One region of the Klebsiella variicola genome, then DNA from elsewhere that is predicted to be linked to it. Evidence: predicted binding sites of a transcription regulator. Region 1 holds the regulator's gene; each other region holds the start of a gene.
What was found. The regulator PurR, encoded in region 1, represses purine synthesis genes. The targets are predictions, from matches to a motif close to CANGCAAACGTTTGCNTG.
Positions count from the first base shown of each region.

Region 2: SP68_RS17065 (amino acid aminotransferase) is a predicted target of PurR. The motif match lies at 1,975-1,992, and genes of this name have one in related genera.
Region 3: purM (phosphoribosylformylglycinamidine cyclo-ligase) is a predicted target of PurR. The motif match lies at 2,280-2,297, and genes of this name have one in related genera.
Region 4: pyrD (quinone-dependent dihydroorotate dehydrogenase) is a predicted target of PurR. The motif match lies at 2,872-2,889, and genes of this name have one in related genera.

Region 1 is NZ_CP010523.2:2,388,809-2,393,253, reverse strand. It holds gene sodB (superoxide dismutase [Fe]) at 1-80, shown strand, start outside; gene SP68_RS11225 (MFS transporter) at 143-1,309, opposite strand; gene cydH (cytochrome bd-I oxidase subunit CydH) at 1,477-1,569, opposite strand; gene purR (HTH-type transcriptional repressor PurR) at 1,862-2,887, shown strand; gene punR (DNA-binding transcriptional activator PunR) at 2,907-3,818, opposite strand; gene punC (purine nucleoside transporter PunC) at 3,931-4,445, shown strand, end outside.
Region 2 is NZ_CP010523.2:3,626,648-3,631,092, forward strand. It holds gene asnS (asparagine--tRNA ligase) at 1-197, shown strand, start outside; gene ompK35 (porin OmpK35) at 789-1,868, shown strand; gene SP68_RS17065 (amino acid aminotransferase) at 2,056-3,246, shown strand; gene SP68_RS17070 (MBL fold metallo-hydrolase) at 3,323-3,970, opposite strand; gene mepK (peptidoglycan L,D-endopeptidase MepK) at 3,984-4,445, opposite strand, start outside.
Region 3 is NZ_CP010523.2:1,362,504-1,366,948, forward strand. It holds gene ppk1 (polyphosphate kinase 1) at 1-367, opposite strand, end outside; gene purN (phosphoribosylglycinamide formyltransferase) at 547-1,188, opposite strand; gene purM (phosphoribosylformylglycinamidine cyclo-ligase) at 1,185-2,222, opposite strand; gene bglK (beta-glucoside kinase BglK) at 2,486-3,379, shown strand; gene SP68_RS06525 (6-phospho-beta-glucosidase) at 3,389-4,445, shown strand, end outside.
Region 4 is NZ_CP010523.2:3,613,768-3,618,212, forward strand. It holds gene SP68_RS17005 (YcbX family protein) at 1-1,058, shown strand, start outside; gene zapC (cell division protein ZapC) at 1,055-1,597, opposite strand; gene pyrD (quinone-dependent dihydroorotate dehydrogenase) at 1,767-2,777, opposite strand; gene ssuE (NADPH-dependent FMN reductase) at 3,026-3,601, shown strand; gene SP68_RS17025 (sulfonate ABC transporter substrate-binding protein) at 3,594-4,445, shown strand, end outside.

The DNA of each region.
Region 1 (4,445 bases):
GCAATGCCCGTCCAAGCTACCTGGACCATTTCTGGGCGCTGGTTAACTGGAAGTTTGTTGCGGCCAACCTGGCGGCATAAACGACAAACCGCAGCAGGGTCTCCCCGGCTGCGGTTTTTTTTAGCCCTTCCCTACACTCGCGTTACTGGCGGGCAAAGGCCTCTTCCGGCTGCGCTCGTCCGCTGAACCAGACCAGCAGCAGCGCCAGACCGGCGATAATCGCCCCCATCACCGGCACAAACGCATAGCCCAGTCCGCCAGAGATCACCGCCCCACCGGCGGCGGCGCCCAGCGCGTTGCCGAGGTTGAACGCGCCGATATTCACCGAAGAAGAGAGCCCCGGCGCTTCATGCGCCACGCGCATGACCCGCATCTGCAGCGGCGGAACCACCGCAAAGGTGGCTGCGCCCCAGACAATCATGCTGATGGCCGCTCCGGCCTGGGATTGCGCCAGCAGCGGGATCGCCAGCATGATCGCCATCAGCAGCAGCAGAAAGCCTTTCAGCGTGCCAGAGACCGACCGGTCGGCGAATTTGCCGCCCAGATAGTTGCCCAGCGAAAAACCAACGCCAATCAGCACCAGCATCGCGGTAATAAACAGCGATGAAGCGTGGGTCAGCGTATTGAGCACTGGCGAGATATAGGTATACAGCGTAAACATTGCCCCGGCACCGAGCACGGTAGTCAGCAAGGCGGAGAGTACCTGCGGGCGTAGCAGGACTGAAAGCTCTTTTTTGACATCCGGGCGCTCACCGGCGCTGCCCTTCGGCAGAGAGAACCACAGACTGACCATCGCCAGCAGGCCTAACCCCGCGGTGGCCAGGAAGGACATCCGCCAGCCGATGGTTTCGCCAAGCCAGGTGGCCGCCGGTACACCGCCGATGTTGGCGATGGTGAGCCCCATAAACATCGTGGCTACCGCGCTGGCCTGCTTATGCTTTGGCACGACGCTGGCTGCGACCACTGACCCCAGGCCAAAGAAAGCACCGTGGTTGAGGCTGGTAATAATGCGCGACAGCAGCAAGGTGGTGTAATCCGGCGCAATGGATGACAACAGGTTGCCGACGGTGAAGATCCCCATCAGAAAAATCAGCGCATTGCGCCGCGCGCGATGTGACAACAGCAGGGTCATCAACGGCGCGCCGACCATGACGCCGATGGCATACGCACTGATCAGCATTCCCGCCACTGGGATTGAGACGTCCACACCTTTCGCAATCACCGGCAGCAATCCCATTGGGGAGAACTCGGTGGTACCGATGCCAAAGGCGCCGATCGCCAGCGCAAGTAAAGGAAAGTTGATTTTCATTCAATGACTCCATCAGACCGTCAGAGAGGACGGCGTAACATCAGAAGTCAAAAGCATGACATCAATCACAAAAAAACAAAAGTGAACGAAATGACAAAAGATTTTTGCAGAATTGATAATAATGGCGGGATACGGGGAGGAGGCCGCGCTCCTCCCTCACTGGAACATTAGTGCAGTATGGCGGTCAGGCTGAAAGCAACGATCACGCCGAGGGCAATAACCGTGGTGATCAGCGAAAACTTTAAATTGGTATCCATCATTTTTCCCTCTTGTTATCCCCACACCAAAAGTGAGCTTGCTCATTTTTGCACAAAAAATCGCAAAAATCTTCCGGGATTTAGGGCGATGCACATTTTTGCTCTTCCACTTTGCCCCAAGATCGGACAAAATCCCACGCTAATTTAAAAGCGTATCGGCCATTGACCCCTTCCTGTCGTTCTGTGTCGTTTTCCCGACGTGATGCAATGTTGAAAATTGTATTCAGGGTGTGTGTAGGCAAACGTTTACGTATCGATGATCAGGCGATCAGGTCAAGGCATGGAGTGAGATGTAATGGCAACTATTAAAGATGTAGCGAAGCGCGCAAACGTTTCCACTACAACTGTATCACATGTAATTAACAAAACCCGTTTCGTTGCCGAAGAGACGCGCAATGCGGTGTGGGCGGCGATCAAAGAGCTGCACTACTCGCCGAGCGCCGTGGCCCGCAGCCTGAAAGTCAATCATACAAAATCGATTGGTCTGCTGGCGACCAGTAGCGAAGCCGCCTATTTTGCTGAAATTATTGAGTCTGTTGAAAAGAGCTGCTTCCAGAAGGGCTACACCCTGATCCTCGGCAACGCATGGAACGATCCGGAAAAACAGCGCGCCTATTTGTCGATGATGGCGCAGAAGCGTGTCGACGGTCTGCTGGTGATGTGTTCCGAATATCCGGATTCGGTATTGAGCATGCTGGAAGAGTATCGCCATATCCCGATGGTGGTGATGGACTGGGGCGAAGCAAAAGCCGACTTCACCGATGCGGTGATCGATAACGCCTTCCAGGGCGGCTATATCGCCGGACGCTACCTGATTGAACGTGGCCATCGTGAAATCGGCGTGATCCCGGGTCCGCTGGAGCGCAACACCGGCGCAGGCCGCCTGGCCGGCTTTATGCAGGCAATGAAAGAGGCGCATATCAGCGTGCCGGAAAACTGGATTGTGCAGGGCGACTTCGAGCCGGAGTCCGGCTACCGCGCTATGCAGCAGATCTTAAGCCAGCAGCACCGTCCGACGGCGGTGTTCTGCGGCGGCGATATCATGGCGATGGGCGCTATCTGCGCGGCGGATGAAATGGGGCTGCGGGTGCCGCAGGACATTTCGCTGATCGGTTATGATAATGTGCGTAACGCCCGCTATTTCAGCCCGGCGTTAACCACTATTCATCAGCCGAAAGATTCCCTGGGCGAAGCCGCATTTAACATGCTGTTGGATCGTATCGTTAATAAGCGTGAAGAGTCGCAGTCTATCGAAGTTCATCCTCGTCTGGTCGAACGCCGCTCCGTGGCGGATGGCCCGTTTGTCGATTATCGTCGGTAAGGCATCTGGCGGGCGCGGATCACTCCGGCGCCCGCAGCCATTCCCGATTCAGCGTGTCGCTGTCCCCCAGATAGTCGAGCATCCAGTTCAGCGCCGGTGAGGCATCACTCTGCTGCCAGGTCAGACAGCAGGCGGCATCCGGGAACGGATTCTCCAGCGCCAGCGCGGTCCACACGCCGCGATCTACCCATGGTCGGGCGAAATGGCTCGGCACCATGCCGACGCAGAGGCCCGCCGACAGACAGGTGGCCGACGATTCCCAGTCGGGGACCACCACCCTCTTCTGGTTATCCAGCAGCCAGGTTGTTCGTTTGGGCAGTGAACGTGACGTATCCTCCCGCACCAGCGACGGCCAGTTACGCAGGACATCATCGCTCAGGGGTCCCTCCATCTTCGCCAGCGGGTGATCGCTCGCCACCACGCAGTCCCAGCTCAGCATCCCCATATCGCGAAACGCATAGCGGCCCCCGACCGGAATAGATCGCGTTGCGCCAATCGCCAGTTCTACACGGCCGTCGGCCAGCGCATCCCATACGCCGTTGAACACTTCCTGGAAAACGATGAGCTCGACGTCGGGAAAATGGCGATAGAAATCGACGATCATCTGGCGCATCCGCGCCGGTTTCACAATATCATCCACCGCGATCGACAGCTGCCCGCGCCAGCCGTTGGCGATTTGCTGGCACTGCTGGCGGGTGATCTGCATTTTTTTGATAACAGAGCGCCCTTCCTGTAAGAACCAGACCCCTGCGGGCGTCAGCTCCACATCACGATGGCGGCGCTCAAACAAGGGAACGGCCAGCCACTCTTCAAGCTGACGCACGGTATAGCTGATGGCGGAGGGCACCCGGTGCAGCTCCTGCGCGGCCGCGCTGAAGCTGCCGTTGCGGGCCACGGCATCAACCACTTCCAGAGAGTATTCAGACCACATTTTCTGCCTGCAAAATTTTTGAATGCATGTGACAAATATTAGCGTTTCACAAGCCACAATGCACTCCCTACACTCTGCGGCATCGTACCTGTACTCCAAAAATGAGAACGTTATGTCACAACCTGGGAAAGGATTTTTAGTCTGGCTGGCCGGCCTGAGCGTGCTGGGCTTTCTGGCCACCGATATGTACCTGCCGGCGTTTGCCGCCATGCAGCAGGATCTCAATACCTCCGCTGCCTCCATCAGCGCCAGCCTGAGCCTGTTCCTCGCCGGCTTCGCGCTGGGGCAGCTGTTCTGGGGGCCGCTGTCGGACCGCTATGGGCGCAAACCGGTGCTGTTGAGCGGCCTGGCAATTTTCGCGGCCGGCTGTCTGGGGATGCTGTGGGTGCACAACGCTACCCTGATGCTGGCGCTGCGCTTTTTGCAGGCGATTGGCGTCTGTGCCGCGGCCGTTACCTGGCAGGCGATGGTCACCGATTACTATCCTGCCCAGCGCACGAACCGCATCTTCGCCACCATTATGCCGCTGGTAGGACTGTCGCCAGCGCTGGCCCCGCTGCTGGGTAGCTGGCTACTGGTGCACTTCGAGTGGCAAGCCATCTTCGCCACCCTGTTTGCCATTACTCT
Region 2 (4,445 bases), 1.2 Mb from region 1:
TGCTGGACGCGCGTATGGCAGAGATGGGGCTCAACAAAGAAGACTACTGGTGGTATCGCGACCTGCGCCGCTACGGCACCGTACCGCACTCCGGCTTCGGTCTGGGCTTCGAACGTCTGATCGCTTACGTCACCGGCGTGCAGAACGTCCGCGATGTCATTCCGTTCCCGCGTACCCCGCGCAACGCGACATTCTAAATTTTTCTGACATAAACCTGAAAGGCCAGCGCAAGCTGGCCTTTTTTTATGTCAATTACTGTTAGCAAAATTCAACAAACTTAAACATCAAGGCCTGGAAATCACATTTATGTTACGCACTGTTTCGGTGCACACCGGTGATGCAGATCGCACTTTATGTTCATATCAGAGCAAAACCCCTGATAAATTTGCTCATTTTTTAACCATGCGCCGCACGTCTTGCCAAGACAGAGGCTGAATAAAAAGAAGACGAATTCAACACATAAAATGAACGAATTGCCGCTTATCCAAATTAATCATAAATAATTCATATAGATAGATAAGCAATGACGTTTTACCTCATCAGGTGGAACGGAATTTTGATTAAGTTCACAAAGTCCCCCAGAATACACATTTAGTTACATGATTTTTCGTTTTGTTACTCATATGAGATATTCGTAGCATTTTCCGGCTAGCGAAACGTTGTCGCGGATGGAAAGATGCCTTCAGACACCAAACTCTCATCAATGGTTCTGTAAGTTTTTATTGACAGAACTTATTGACGGCAGTGGCACGTGTTCATATAAAAAATATTAATGAGGGTAATAAATAATGATGAAGCGCAATATTCTGGCAGTGGTGATCCCTGCCCTGCTGGTAGCCGGTGCAGCCAACGCTGCAGAAATCTATAACAAAAACGGCAACAAACTGGACTTCTATGGGAAAATGGTCGGCGAGCACGTCTGGACCACCAATGGCGACACCAGCAGCGACGATACCACCTATGCCCGTATCGGCCTGAAAGGCGAAACTCAGATCAACGATCAGCTGACCGGTTACGGCCAGTGGGAATACAACATGGATGCGTCCAATGTTGAAGGTTCCCAGCCGACGAAAACCCGTCTGGCGTTCGCGGGTCTGAAAGCGGGCGAATACGGTTCATTCGACTACGGCCGTAACTACGGCGCGATCTACGATGTCGAAGCAGCAACCGATATGCTGGTTGAATGGGGCGGCGACGGCTGGAACTACACCGACAACTACATGACCGGCCGTACCAACGGCGTGGCAACCTACCGTAACTCTGACTTCTTTGGTCTGGTTGACGGTCTGAGCTTCGCGCTGCAGTACCAGGGTAAAAACGACCACGACCGTGCGGTTCGCAAGCAGAATGGCGACGGCTTCAGCACCGCAGCCACCTACGCGTTCGACAACGGTATCGCACTGTCTGCAGGCTACTCCGGCTCCAACCGTAGCGTCGATCAGAAAGCTGACGGCAATGGCGACAAAGCCGAAGCCTGGGCAACCTCTGCAAAATATGACGCCAACAACGTCTATGCAGCGGTCATGTACTCTCAGACCTACAACATGACTCCGGAAGAAGATAACCACTTCGCGGGCAAAACCCAGAACTTTGAAGCTGTCGTACAGTATCAGTTCGACTTCGGCCTGCGTCCGTCCATCGGTTACGTGCAGACCAAAGGTAAAGACCTGCAGTCACGTGCTGGCTTCTCCGGCGGCGATGCGGATCTGGTTAAATACATCGAAGTGGGTACCTGGTACTACTTCAACAAGAACATGAACGTCTACGCTGCGTATAAATTCAACCAGCTGGACGACAACGATTACACCAAAGCGGCTGGCGTAGCCACCGACGACCAGGCGGCCGTGGGTATCGTTTACCAGTTCTAATCTGCAGTACACCCCTTCGTGATATGCCTTCAAAGCAGGACTTCGGTCCTGCTTTTCTGTATTCGTGAGGCAAAGATCGTATCTTTCGAAAACCTTCTCGCTTTTTGTCGCAAACGGTTGGCAATTCGTTATTCTCCCGTTAACCTGATAGCGGATTTCCCTTCAGTAATCACAATGGAACCTCGTCATGTTTGAGAACATTACCGCCGCCCCAGCCGACCCGATTTTAGGTCTGGCCGATCTGTTTCGTGCCGATGACCGCCCTGAAAAAATTAACCTCGGAATTGGTGTTTACAAGGATGAAACCGGTAAAACACCCGTTCTGACCAGCGTCAAGAAAGCAGAGCAGTACCTGCTGGAAAATGAAACGACTAAAAACTATCTGGGCATCGATGGTATTCCTGAATTTGGTCGCTGCACCCAGGAGCTGCTGTTCGGTAAAGGCAATGCGATTATCGCTGATAAACGCGCCCGCACTGCGCAGACCCCTGGCGGTACTGGCGCTCTGCGTGTCGCGGCTGACTTCCTCGCCAAAAACACCGACGTGAAACGCGTGTGGGTGAGCAACCCAAGCTGGCCGAACCACAAGAGCGTGTTTACCTCTGCCGGGCTGGAAGTGCGCGAATATACCTACTACGACGCCGCTAACCATGCGCTGGACTTTGAGGGTCTGCTGGCCAGCCTGACCGAAGCCCAGGCCGGCGACGTGGTGCTGTTCCACGGCTGCTGCCACAACCCGACCGGTATCGATCCGACACTCGACCAGTGGCAGCAGCTGGCTCAGCTGTCAGTGGAAAAAGGCTGGCTCCCGCTGTTTGATTTCGCCTACCAGGGCTTTGCCCGCGGTCTGGAAGAAGATGCTGAAGGTCTGCGCGCCTTTGCTGCGCTGCACAAAGAGCTGCTGGTCGCCAGCTCCTACTCGAAAAACTTTGGCCTGTACAACGAGCGCGTCGGCGCCTGCACGCTGGTCGCCGCCGATCAGGAGACCGTTGACCGCGCATTCAGTCAGATGAAATCGGTGATCCGCGCCAACTACTCCAACCCGCCTGCGCATGGCGCCTCCGTGGTCGCCACCATTCTGAGCAACGATGCGCTGCGTGCGATCTGGGAGCAGGAGCTGACCGATATGCGCCAGCGCATCCAGCGTATGCGCCTGCTGTTCGTCAACACCCTGCAGGAGAAAGGCGCGAGCCGCGACTTCAGCTTTATCAGCCAGCAGAACGGCATGTTCTCATTCAGCGGCCTGACTAAAGAACAGGTGCTGCGCCTTCGTGAAGAGTTCGCCATCTATGCGGTTGCTTCCGGACGTATCAACGTGGCCGGGATGACGCCTGACAATATGGCGCCGCTGTGCGAAGCCATCGTCGCAGTACTGTAAGCGACAGCGTGCTCTAAGCGAGATAAAAGAAAAAGGCCGCAAATGCGGCCTTTTTTATGTGTTCGCGTCATGTCTGTTACCAGACCGGCATCTCATCCTGCAGGAACGGGTTGTTACGGCGTTCCTCACCCAGCGTCGACAGCGGACCATGGCCGGGAATAAAGGTCACGTCATCGCCCAGCGGCAACAGCTTATCCTTAATGGCCGCAATCAGCTGTCCATGGTCGCCGCGTGGAAAATCGCTGCGCCCCACCCCGCCTTTAAAAATCACGTCTCCGGAAATGAGCAATCGGGAAGCGTCATCAAAGAAGACCACGTGACCCGGCGTATGGCCCGGACAGTGCAGTACCTGCAGCGCCACATTCCCTACATTGACCACATCGCCTTCATTGAGCCAGCGATCCGGACGCAGCGGCTGGCAATCCTCCAGGCCGAACATCCGGCTTTGCGCCGGCAATCCTTCCAGCCAGAACTCATCTTCTTTTTCCGGACCAATAACCGGTACGCCATAATGCTGCGCCAGTTCCGCAGCGGCGCCGACGTGATCGAGATGGCCATGCGTCAGCAGGATCTGCATCAGCGTGACGCCCGCCTCCGCCACCACCGCTTTGATACGTTCAGCATCGCCGCCAGGATCGACCAGCGCCGCCAGGCGGGTTTGTTCGCACCAGATGAGAGAACAGTTCTGCGCGAACGCGGTAACCGGAATAATACGATAGTTCATGACGCTCCTTTCGTTACCAGTGCCTTACGGGACCGGTATCAATATGCACAAAGTTACTACGTGGGTAATATCCTACACCACCTGCGCGCATAGATAACGCCGCTTTGCGAATATTGCTTAACGAAATACCTTCAATATGGAAATCCATTGCCTGCCCCTTGGTGTGATAGCTGTGTTTTGCCACACCACGGCTTCGTGCGCGAAGCTCATCATTGGTATCGAGGGAACGATAACCAGAAATAAGCTGGACAGGTTTGTTGGTGCCAAGCAATCCCTGCAACCGATAAAGATGATCGAACAGATTTGGATCGATGGACTTAATTTTATTCGCGCGGTAATCACGGAAAAAATGATTAAGTCTTGCTAATTCATCCTGAATATAGCCTCTGCCATCGAAAAACTCCGCCTTGAGCGATTCACCGGTATGCAGGTTATTCAGCGTCAAAATACGCGGGCGGGGGGTCGAGAGGGTGGC
Region 3 (4,445 bases), 1.0 Mb from region 1:
GCCAGGCCTGCTGATTGACGGACAGCTGGCGCTCGTTGATGAGGAAGATCTGGTTGCGCGCCATCTCCAGCAGCAGTTCGTTATACAGACTATCGAATTCCTGATCGGCCTTCAGAACGCGGGCCTGGATTTTGCCTAACAGGTGGCGAGAATGGGCGGTACTGCCTTGTTCTTCACTGATAATAATCCGGCGCTTAAGCTCAGCGAAGCGCACTTTGTAAAACTCATCAAGGTTGTTGGAGTAGATCCCTAAGAAGCGCATGCGCTCAATCAGCGGGTTACTTTTGTCCGCCGCTTCCTGCAGCACGCGTTCGTTAAAAGACAACCAGCTGAGTTCTTTTTCGATGTATAGCTTTTCCTGGCCCATTACCGCTCACACTCCGTTTTACTCACAGGACGTAGACTATTATGACGAATTTTTCTGCATAGCGATTTACTGTGTCACAACAATATGACAGTAAGAAGAAATATTTCTGTGAGATGATTGATTAATAAACAATTTTAATTAAAAAAAAGCCCCGCGACAGGAAAAGGCGGGGCTGTTGTTCATTCTTCAGCGGCATAGCCCTGGGGCGGAAGTTGTCGTTCATCCAGCCAGGCGTGGTTGCCTGCCATGCGCAGACGCCCATCGACGAACCAGCTGATGACCAGCGGATAAATGGCATGTTCCTGGGCCTGAACCCGCGCCGTCACCTCATCTTCGCTGTCGCCAGCGAAGACCGGCACCTTGGCTTGCAGGATAACCGGACCGCCGTCCAGCTCATCAGTGACGAAGTGCACCGAGGTCCCATGTTCCTCATCACCGTTTTCCAGCACCTGACGATGAGTATGCAGGCCAGGATACTTCGGCAGTAACGAAGGATGGATGTTCAGCAGACGTCCCTGATAATGGCTGACGAACGCCGGGCTCAGGATACGCATATAGCCCGCCAGCACTACCAAATCCGGGGCGTAGGCGTCGATTTCATGCATCAGCTGACGATCGAATGCTTCCCGGTCAGCAAACTGACTTTGCGCCAGCGCGTGGGCCGGGATGCCGGCCGCGCGCGCGCGTTCAAGGCCGAACGCATCAGCCTTGTTACTGAATACCGCCCGCAGGGTGCCGTTTATCTGTTTCCGGCCGCAGGCGTCGATGATCGCCTGCAAATTGCTGCCGCTACCGGAAATCAGCACCACGATGTTTTTCATGCAATGACCACACGCTGTTCGGAATCGGAAGCTTTGATATACCCGATTTTCCACGCGTTTTCACCTTTCTCGTTCAGCAGGGCAATGGCCTTGTCTGCTTCTGCAGCCGGCAGGGCGATAACCATCCCCACGCCGCAGTTAAAGGTACGGTACATTTCATGCTGGCTGACGTTACCGGCGGTTTGCAGCCAGTTGAAGACGGACGGCCACTGCCAGGAGGACTCATCAATGATCGCCTGGGTGTTATCCGGCAGCACGCGCGGAATATTTTCCCAGAAACCGCCGCCGGTCAGGTGGGCGATAGCGTGGACGTCAACGCTGGCGATCAGATCGAGCACCGATTTCACATAGATGCGGGTTGGCGCCAGCAGATGGTCGGCCAGCGGTTTGCCGTCAAGGTTGGTGGTCTGCGGGTCAACGCCGCTAACCTCAATGATCTTACGCACCAGTGAATAGCCGTTAGAGTGCGGGCCGCTGGACGCCAGCGCCACCAGCACGTCGCCGTCGGCCACTTTGCTGCCGTCGATGATTTCTGATTTTTCCACCACCCCGACGCAGAAACCCGCTACGTCGTAATCTTCACCGTGATACATCCCCGGCATTTCTGCGGTTTCACCGCCCACCAGCGCGCAACCGGACTGCAGGCAGCCTTCGGCGATGCCGTTAATGACGCTGGCCGCGGTATCGACGTCCAGTTTACCGGTCGCGTAATAATCCAGGAAAAACAGCGGCTCAGCACCCTGAACCACCAGGTCGTTCACGCACATGGCGACCAGGTCGATGCCGATGGTGTCGTGACGCTTCAGATCCATTGCCAGACGCAGCTTGGTACCGACGCCGTCGGTGCCGGAGACCAGTACCGGCTCGCGGTATTTCTGCGGCAGTGCGCACAGCGCGCCGAATCCGCCCAGTCCCCCCATCACTTCCGGGCGACGGGTTTTCTTCACCACGCCCTTAATACGGTCGACGAGAGCGTTGCCTGCATCAATATCCACGCCGGCATCTTTATAGCTGAGAGAGGTTTTGTCGGTCACTGCGAAGTCTCCACGCGTTTGCGGTAAGCAAGAAAAATCGGCGCAATTCTAACAGGGAAAGCAAACGTTTGCGAGCCTGCTTTACAGTCGGCGTGAAACAGCGGATGGATGGTCAAATTTGATACTGCTCACGAAAATGAAACCGGGTACAGTCTTGTGCTTGCCTCAGCGTAAAGGAATCCTCATCATAAAACTGAAACCGGTTTCTGTGTTGGTTTGCCACGCATTTTGCCAGTGATTGACGCTGGTCAGGAGAGGGATGAATGAAAATTGCGGCATTTGATATCGGTGGCACCGCATTAAAGATGGGCGTGATGACCCGCGATGGCAGGCTACTGGAAAGCGCGAAGCAGTCGATCAATGACAGCGATGGCGATCATATCTTACAGGTAATGCTGTCATGGCTGGCGGCCCACCCGTCGTGTGAAGGGGTAGCCATCAGCGCGCCAGGCTATGTTGAGCCGCACAGCGGCTTTATCACCATGGGCGGCGCTATTCGTCGATTTGATAACTTCGCCATGAAAGCATGGCTTGAAGCCCGGACCGGACTGCCGGTCTCAGTTGAAAATGATGCCAACTGTGTGCTGCTGGCCGAGCGCTGGCAGGGCAAAGCGGCGGAAATGGCCAATTTTCTGGTACTCACCATTGGCACCGGCATTGGTGGGGCGATTTATTGCCATCATCAGTTGGTTCACGGGGCGCGTTTTCGCGCCGGTGAGTTCGGCTACATGCTCACCGACCGTCCCGGCGGACGCGATCCTCGTCGCTATTCGATGAATGAGAACTGCACCCTCAGAGTGCTGCGCCATCGCTATGCGGAACATATCGCTGCGCCGCTGGAGAGCGTGACAGGCGAAATGATTTTTGACCGCTATGACGCCGGCGACCCGGTTTGCCAGCGTCTGGTCGCCGAGTTCTTCAATGGCCTGGGCCATGGCCTTTATAACCTCGTTAATATCTTCGATCCGCAGACCATTTTTATCGGCGGCGGCATTGTGGAACGTCCAGGATTTCTGGCGCTGCTGCGCCAGCATCTGGCCTGGTTTGGCATTGCCGACTATCTCGATACCGTCAGTCACGGCAACGATGCCGGCCTGATTGGCGCGGTTTACCATTTCAATCAGCACTATCGTTCGCCTGGCGACGATCGACATTAGGGAGAGACTATGTCCGGATTTAAAGCAGATTTTCTGTGGGGCGGCGCGGTCGCCGCGCATCAGTTAGAGGGCGGCTGGCAGGAGGGCGGCAAGGGGATCAGCGTGGCGGATGTGATGACTGCCGGCGCCCACGGCGTGCCGCGTGAAATTACCGACGGCGTGGTGGCGGGGAAAAACTACCCGAACCATGAGGCGATCGATTTTTATCATCGTTATCCGGAGGACCTGGCGCTGTTTGCCGAGATGGGCTTCAAATGTTTTCGCACCTCGATTGCCTGGACGCGTATTTTCCCGCAGGGCGATGAGCTGGAGCCCAACGAGGCTGGCCTGCAGTTTTACGATGATCTGTTCGACGAATGCCTGAAGCACGGCATTGAGCCCGTGATTACGCTGTCGCATTTTGAAATGCCTTATCACCTGGTCACCGAGTATGGCGGCTGGCGCAACCGGAAGCTGATCGACTTTTTCGTGCGCTTTGCCAGGGTCGTCTTCACCCGCTATCAACATAAAGTGAAGTACTGGATGACCTTTAACGAGATCAACAACCAGGCCAACTTCCATGAGGACTTTGCCCCCTTCACCAACTCCGGTTTGAAATATTTGCCGGATGAAGACCGGGAACCGGTGATGTACCAGGCCGCGCACTATGAGCTGGTGGCCAGCGCCCTGGCGGTGAAAGCGGCGCGCGAGATCAACCCTGCACTGCAGATTGGCTGCATGATCGCTATGTGTCCGATCTATCCGCTGACCTGCGCGCCAGACGATATGATGATGGCGATGAACGCCATGCACCGCCGTTACTGGTTTACCGACGTTCATGTGCGCGGCCGCTATCCGCAGCATCTGCTCAACTATTTTGCCCGCCGCGGCTTTACCTTGGATATCACCGAAGCCGATCGTCAGGCGTTAACTGAGGGCTGTGTCGACTACATTGGCTTTAGCTACTATATGTCGTTCGCCACCAAAGCCACCGAAGATAACCCCTTGCTCGACTATGATGAAACCACCAGCCTGGTCTCCAACCCGTATGTGAAAAAGTCGGACTGGGGATGGCAGATTGACCCGG
Region 4 (4,445 bases), 1.2 Mb from region 1:
TGGGCCTGACCCACGCCTTTGCTGATATCAGCGGCCTGGCCTTCGATCGCCTGTTTATGGTCACCGAAACCGACGGGACCTTTATTACCGCCCGTCAGTTTCCGCAAATGGTAAAATTTATTCCGGCGCCGCTGCATGATGGCCTTCACCTGACCGCGCCGGACGGCAGCAGCGCCGTGGTGCGTTTTAGCGATTTCGCCCTGCAGGCCGAGCCCACCGAAGTCTGGGGCAACCATTTCACCGCCCTTATCGCACCCGCCGCCGTTAACCAGTGGCTCAGCGGCTTTTTCAAGCGCGATGTCCAGCTGCGCTGGCTGGGGCCGCAGTTAACCCGCCGGGTGAAGCGCCACGATGCGGTACCGCTCTCCTTCGCCGACGGCTACCCGTACCTGCTGGCTAACGAGGCCTCGCTGCGCGATCTGCAGCAACGCTGCCCGGCCAGCGTAAGCATAGAACAGTTTCGTCCTAACCTCGTGGTCACCGGCGCGGCCGCCTGGGATGAAGATAGCTGGAAAGTGATCCGCGTCGGCGAAGTGGTGTTTGACGTCGCTAAGCCATGCAGCCGCTGCATTTTTACCACCGTCAGTCCAGAGCGCGGGCAGAAGCATCCCACCGGGGAGCCGCTGGAAACCTTAAAGCGTTTTCGTACTGCGCTGGACAATGGCGATGTCGATTTTGGCCAGAACCTGATTGCCCGCAACAGCGGGGTGATCCGGGTGGGTGATGAAGTCGAAATCCTCGCCCGCGGCCCGGCGAAAGCCTACGGCGCCGGCGAGAGCGACGATACTCCGGCCCCGGAAGCGCAGCAGCAAGCTACGGTTGCCATCGAATGGCAGGGTCAACAGTTTAGCGGGAATAACCAGCAGGTGCTGCTGGAGCAACTGGAGCAACAGGGCATTCGCGTACCCTATTCGTGTCGGGCAGGGATCTGCGGCAGCTGCCGCATTCGGCTGGAAGAGGGCGAAGTCAGCGCGTTAAAGAAAAATGCGGTCGCCGGGGACGGCACCATTCTCGCCTGCAGCTGCGTACCGAAAACGGCGCTGCGCCTGGCGCCTTAAACCGCCTGTCCCAGGCTGTAGCTGACCGCGCTCTGCGCCGGCTGCAGCCTGTCGTTCATGATTTTAATAACGTCGCCTAACTGCATCACGCGCCCGGCAAGGGTGAGACCCGGCTGGGCCAGCAGACAAAGCGCGGCGTTATCTCCCGGCTCCACCACCAGCAAATTCACCTGCTCCCCGGTATCGCTCAGCCAGACGCAGGCGGCGTCGCCGCCGCTCGGCTGCCACTGGTGGGGATGAGCGATAAAGTGCCAGCTTTTCGGCATCTGCGGTTTGAGAAAACGGATCGCGGTTAACGCATTGAGGACTAATTCCGCTCGCTGTTCTTTCGACAGTTCGAGATCGCGACATTTTTCTTCAAAGGAGAAATAGAGCGCGGCGTCATCGACGCAGAATCCCGACGGCGCAAAGGCATCCGGGGTCAGCATTCGCCGGGCGAAGCGCGAGCGAAATAACATGCCATTGGCCAAATCGAGCATCATACGGTCGTGCTCTTCATCGTAATACCAACGCCAGTTATCGTCAGGTTTAATGCGCATTTTTCCCCCTGTCCCCTTTCATACGCCTCTGCAAAGTTGTTGCGACTTGCCGCAGAATATTTTCTAAAATTAAGAAAAGTCTAAAATGTTTAAATAAGCAACAGTGAGGGAATATAAAACAACCAGGGCCGGAAATAAAGCCCTGGGTGGGTTTCAGCGGAGGAAAAGATTAGATGTGGGTAACAATTTCTTTAATCAGCGGCGGACCTTTAAAAATAAATCCGGAATAGATCTGCACCAACGATGCTCCGGCGGCTATCTTTTCTCGCGCAGCAATCACCGAATCAATACCGCCCACGCCGATGATAGGCAAACGACCATTCAGCTCAGCGGAGAGCATACGGATAATTTCAGTGCTCTTTAATTGTAATGGACGACCGCTAAGCCCACCGGTCTCATCACAATGTTTCATTCCCTGAACCAGAGAACGATCGAGGGTGGTATTGGTTGCAATTACCCCATCAATATTATGACGCACGAGGCTATCGGCAACCTGGATCAATTCCTCTGGTAAAAGATCCGGCGCGATCTTCACGGCGACCGGAACATATTTCTGATGCTTTTGCTGCAGCTCAAGCTGCTTATTTTTAATACCGGAGAGTAAATCATCGAGCGCTTCACCGTATTGCAGCGTACGCAGCCCCGGGGTATTCGGTGAGGAGATATTAATGGCGATATACCCGGCGTAAGGATAGACTTTTTCCATACAAATCAGGTAATCATCTTTACCGTGCTCCACCGGCGTATCTTTATTTTTGCCGATATTGATGCCCAGCACGCCGTCAAAATGCGCCTTTTTCACGTTCTCAACCAGGTTATCAACGCCATGGTTATTAAAGCCCATGCGGTTGATCAACCCCTCGGCATCCACCAGACGGAAGATCCTCGGTTTATCGTTGCCCGGCTGCGGACGCGGGGTGACGGTGCCGATCTCAATCGAACCAAAACCCATCGCGCCCAGCGCGTCAATGCATTCCCCATTTTTATCCAGCCCGGCCGCCAGACCCAGCGGATTTTTAAAGGTCAGCCCCATGCAGGTAACGGGCCTGGCCGGTACCTTCTGGCGAACCAGCATTTCCAGCGGCGTCCCGGTGACACGGCGTAATTGTTGAAAGGTAACTTCATGAGCGCGCTCAGGATCGAGCTGAAAAAGGGCTTTACGAACGAAGGGGTAGTACATGAACTCTCCTGGATTCCCGGTGTGCAAACCGGGGGCGTATTATGTGCGATCCGCAGCTGAAAGGGAATTGACCTGCGACAAAAAATCACCCATCAGCGCAAACGATTACCTCTCCCCGCGCCGTTATGCGCTTTTCGGCTATCTAACGGTGGATAAATCATTTAGGGAAATAATGGTGCTCTGTCACACTCACTGCAAATGTTATCAATTATAGATAAATGCAAACATTTAGTTATAAGGAGAGAGAGATGCGCGTCATTACGCTTGCGGGCAGCCCGCGTTACCCTTCCCGTTCCAGCGCCCTGCTGGAATATGCCAGAGAGACGCTCACCGCCGCCGATATCGAAGTCTGCCACTGGCATCTGCAGAACTTTGCCCCGGAAGACCTCCTGTACGCTCGCTTTGACAACCCGGCGCTACAAACGCTCAATGAGCAACTGGCCGGGGCCGACGGTCTGATTATCGCCACGCCGGTGTATAAAGCCTCGTTTTCCGGCGCCCTGAAAACCCTGCTCGATCTGCTTCCTGAGCGCGCGCTGGAGGGCAAAATCGTGCTACCGCTGGCCACTGGCGGCACCATCGCCCACATGCTGGCGGTGGACTACGCTCTGAAACCCGTCCTGAATGCCCTGAAGGCCCAGGAGATCCTCCATGGCGTCTTCGCCGATGACAGCCAGGTCACGGATTACCAGCATAAGCCGCAGTTCACCCCTAACCTGCAGCGGCGCCTGGATGAGTCACTGGAGACCTTCTGGCAGGCGCTGCATCGTCCCAGCAGCCGCGCCCCGTCGTTAACGTCTCTGCGTGGGGTGGAACATGTTTAATCCTCTCCGCGCGCTGACCCTCGGCGGACTGCTGTTGTTCTCCGCGCTGGGCCACGCCGCCCCGGCGGCGCCCGATGCCCTGCGCATTGGTTATCAGAAAGGCAGCGTCAGCATGGTGCTGGCGAAGAGCCATCAGCTGCTGGAGCAGCGCTATCCGGGCACCCATATCTCGTGGATTGAATTCCCGGCCGGTCCGCAGATGCTGGAGGCGCTGAACGTCGGCAGCATTGACATCGGCAGTACTGGCGACATTCCGCCTATCTTTGCTCAGGCGGCGGGCGCCGATCTGGTCTATATCGGTTCGGAGCCGCCCAAGCCCAAAGCGGAAGTCATCCTGGTGGCGCAAGGCAGTCCTATTCACAACGTTGCCGAATTAAAAGGGAAAAAGGTCGCTTTCCAGAAAGGTTCCAGCTCCCACAATCTGCTGCTGCGCGCCCTGCAGCTGGCGGGCCTGAAATTTAGCGATATTCAGCCGGTTTACCTTGCCCCCGCCGATGCGCGCGCCGCCTTCCAGCAGGGTAATGTCGACGCCTGGGCCATCTGGGATCCGTACTACTCCGCCGCGCTGCTGCAGGGCGGCGCCCGGGTACTCACTGACGGAACCGATCTGAAACAGACGGGATCGTTCTATCTTGCTTCCCGCCCCTACGCTGAACGCAATGGCGCTTTCATTGAAGGCGTACTCGATACCTTTACTCAGGCCGATGCCCTGACCCATAGCCAGCGCGCGCAAAGCATTACGCTGCTGGCGAAAACGATGGGATTACCGGAAGCGGTGATCGCCAGCTATCTGGACCATCGTCCCCCCACCTCAGTAACCCCGGTGAGTGCCGAAACCGCCGCT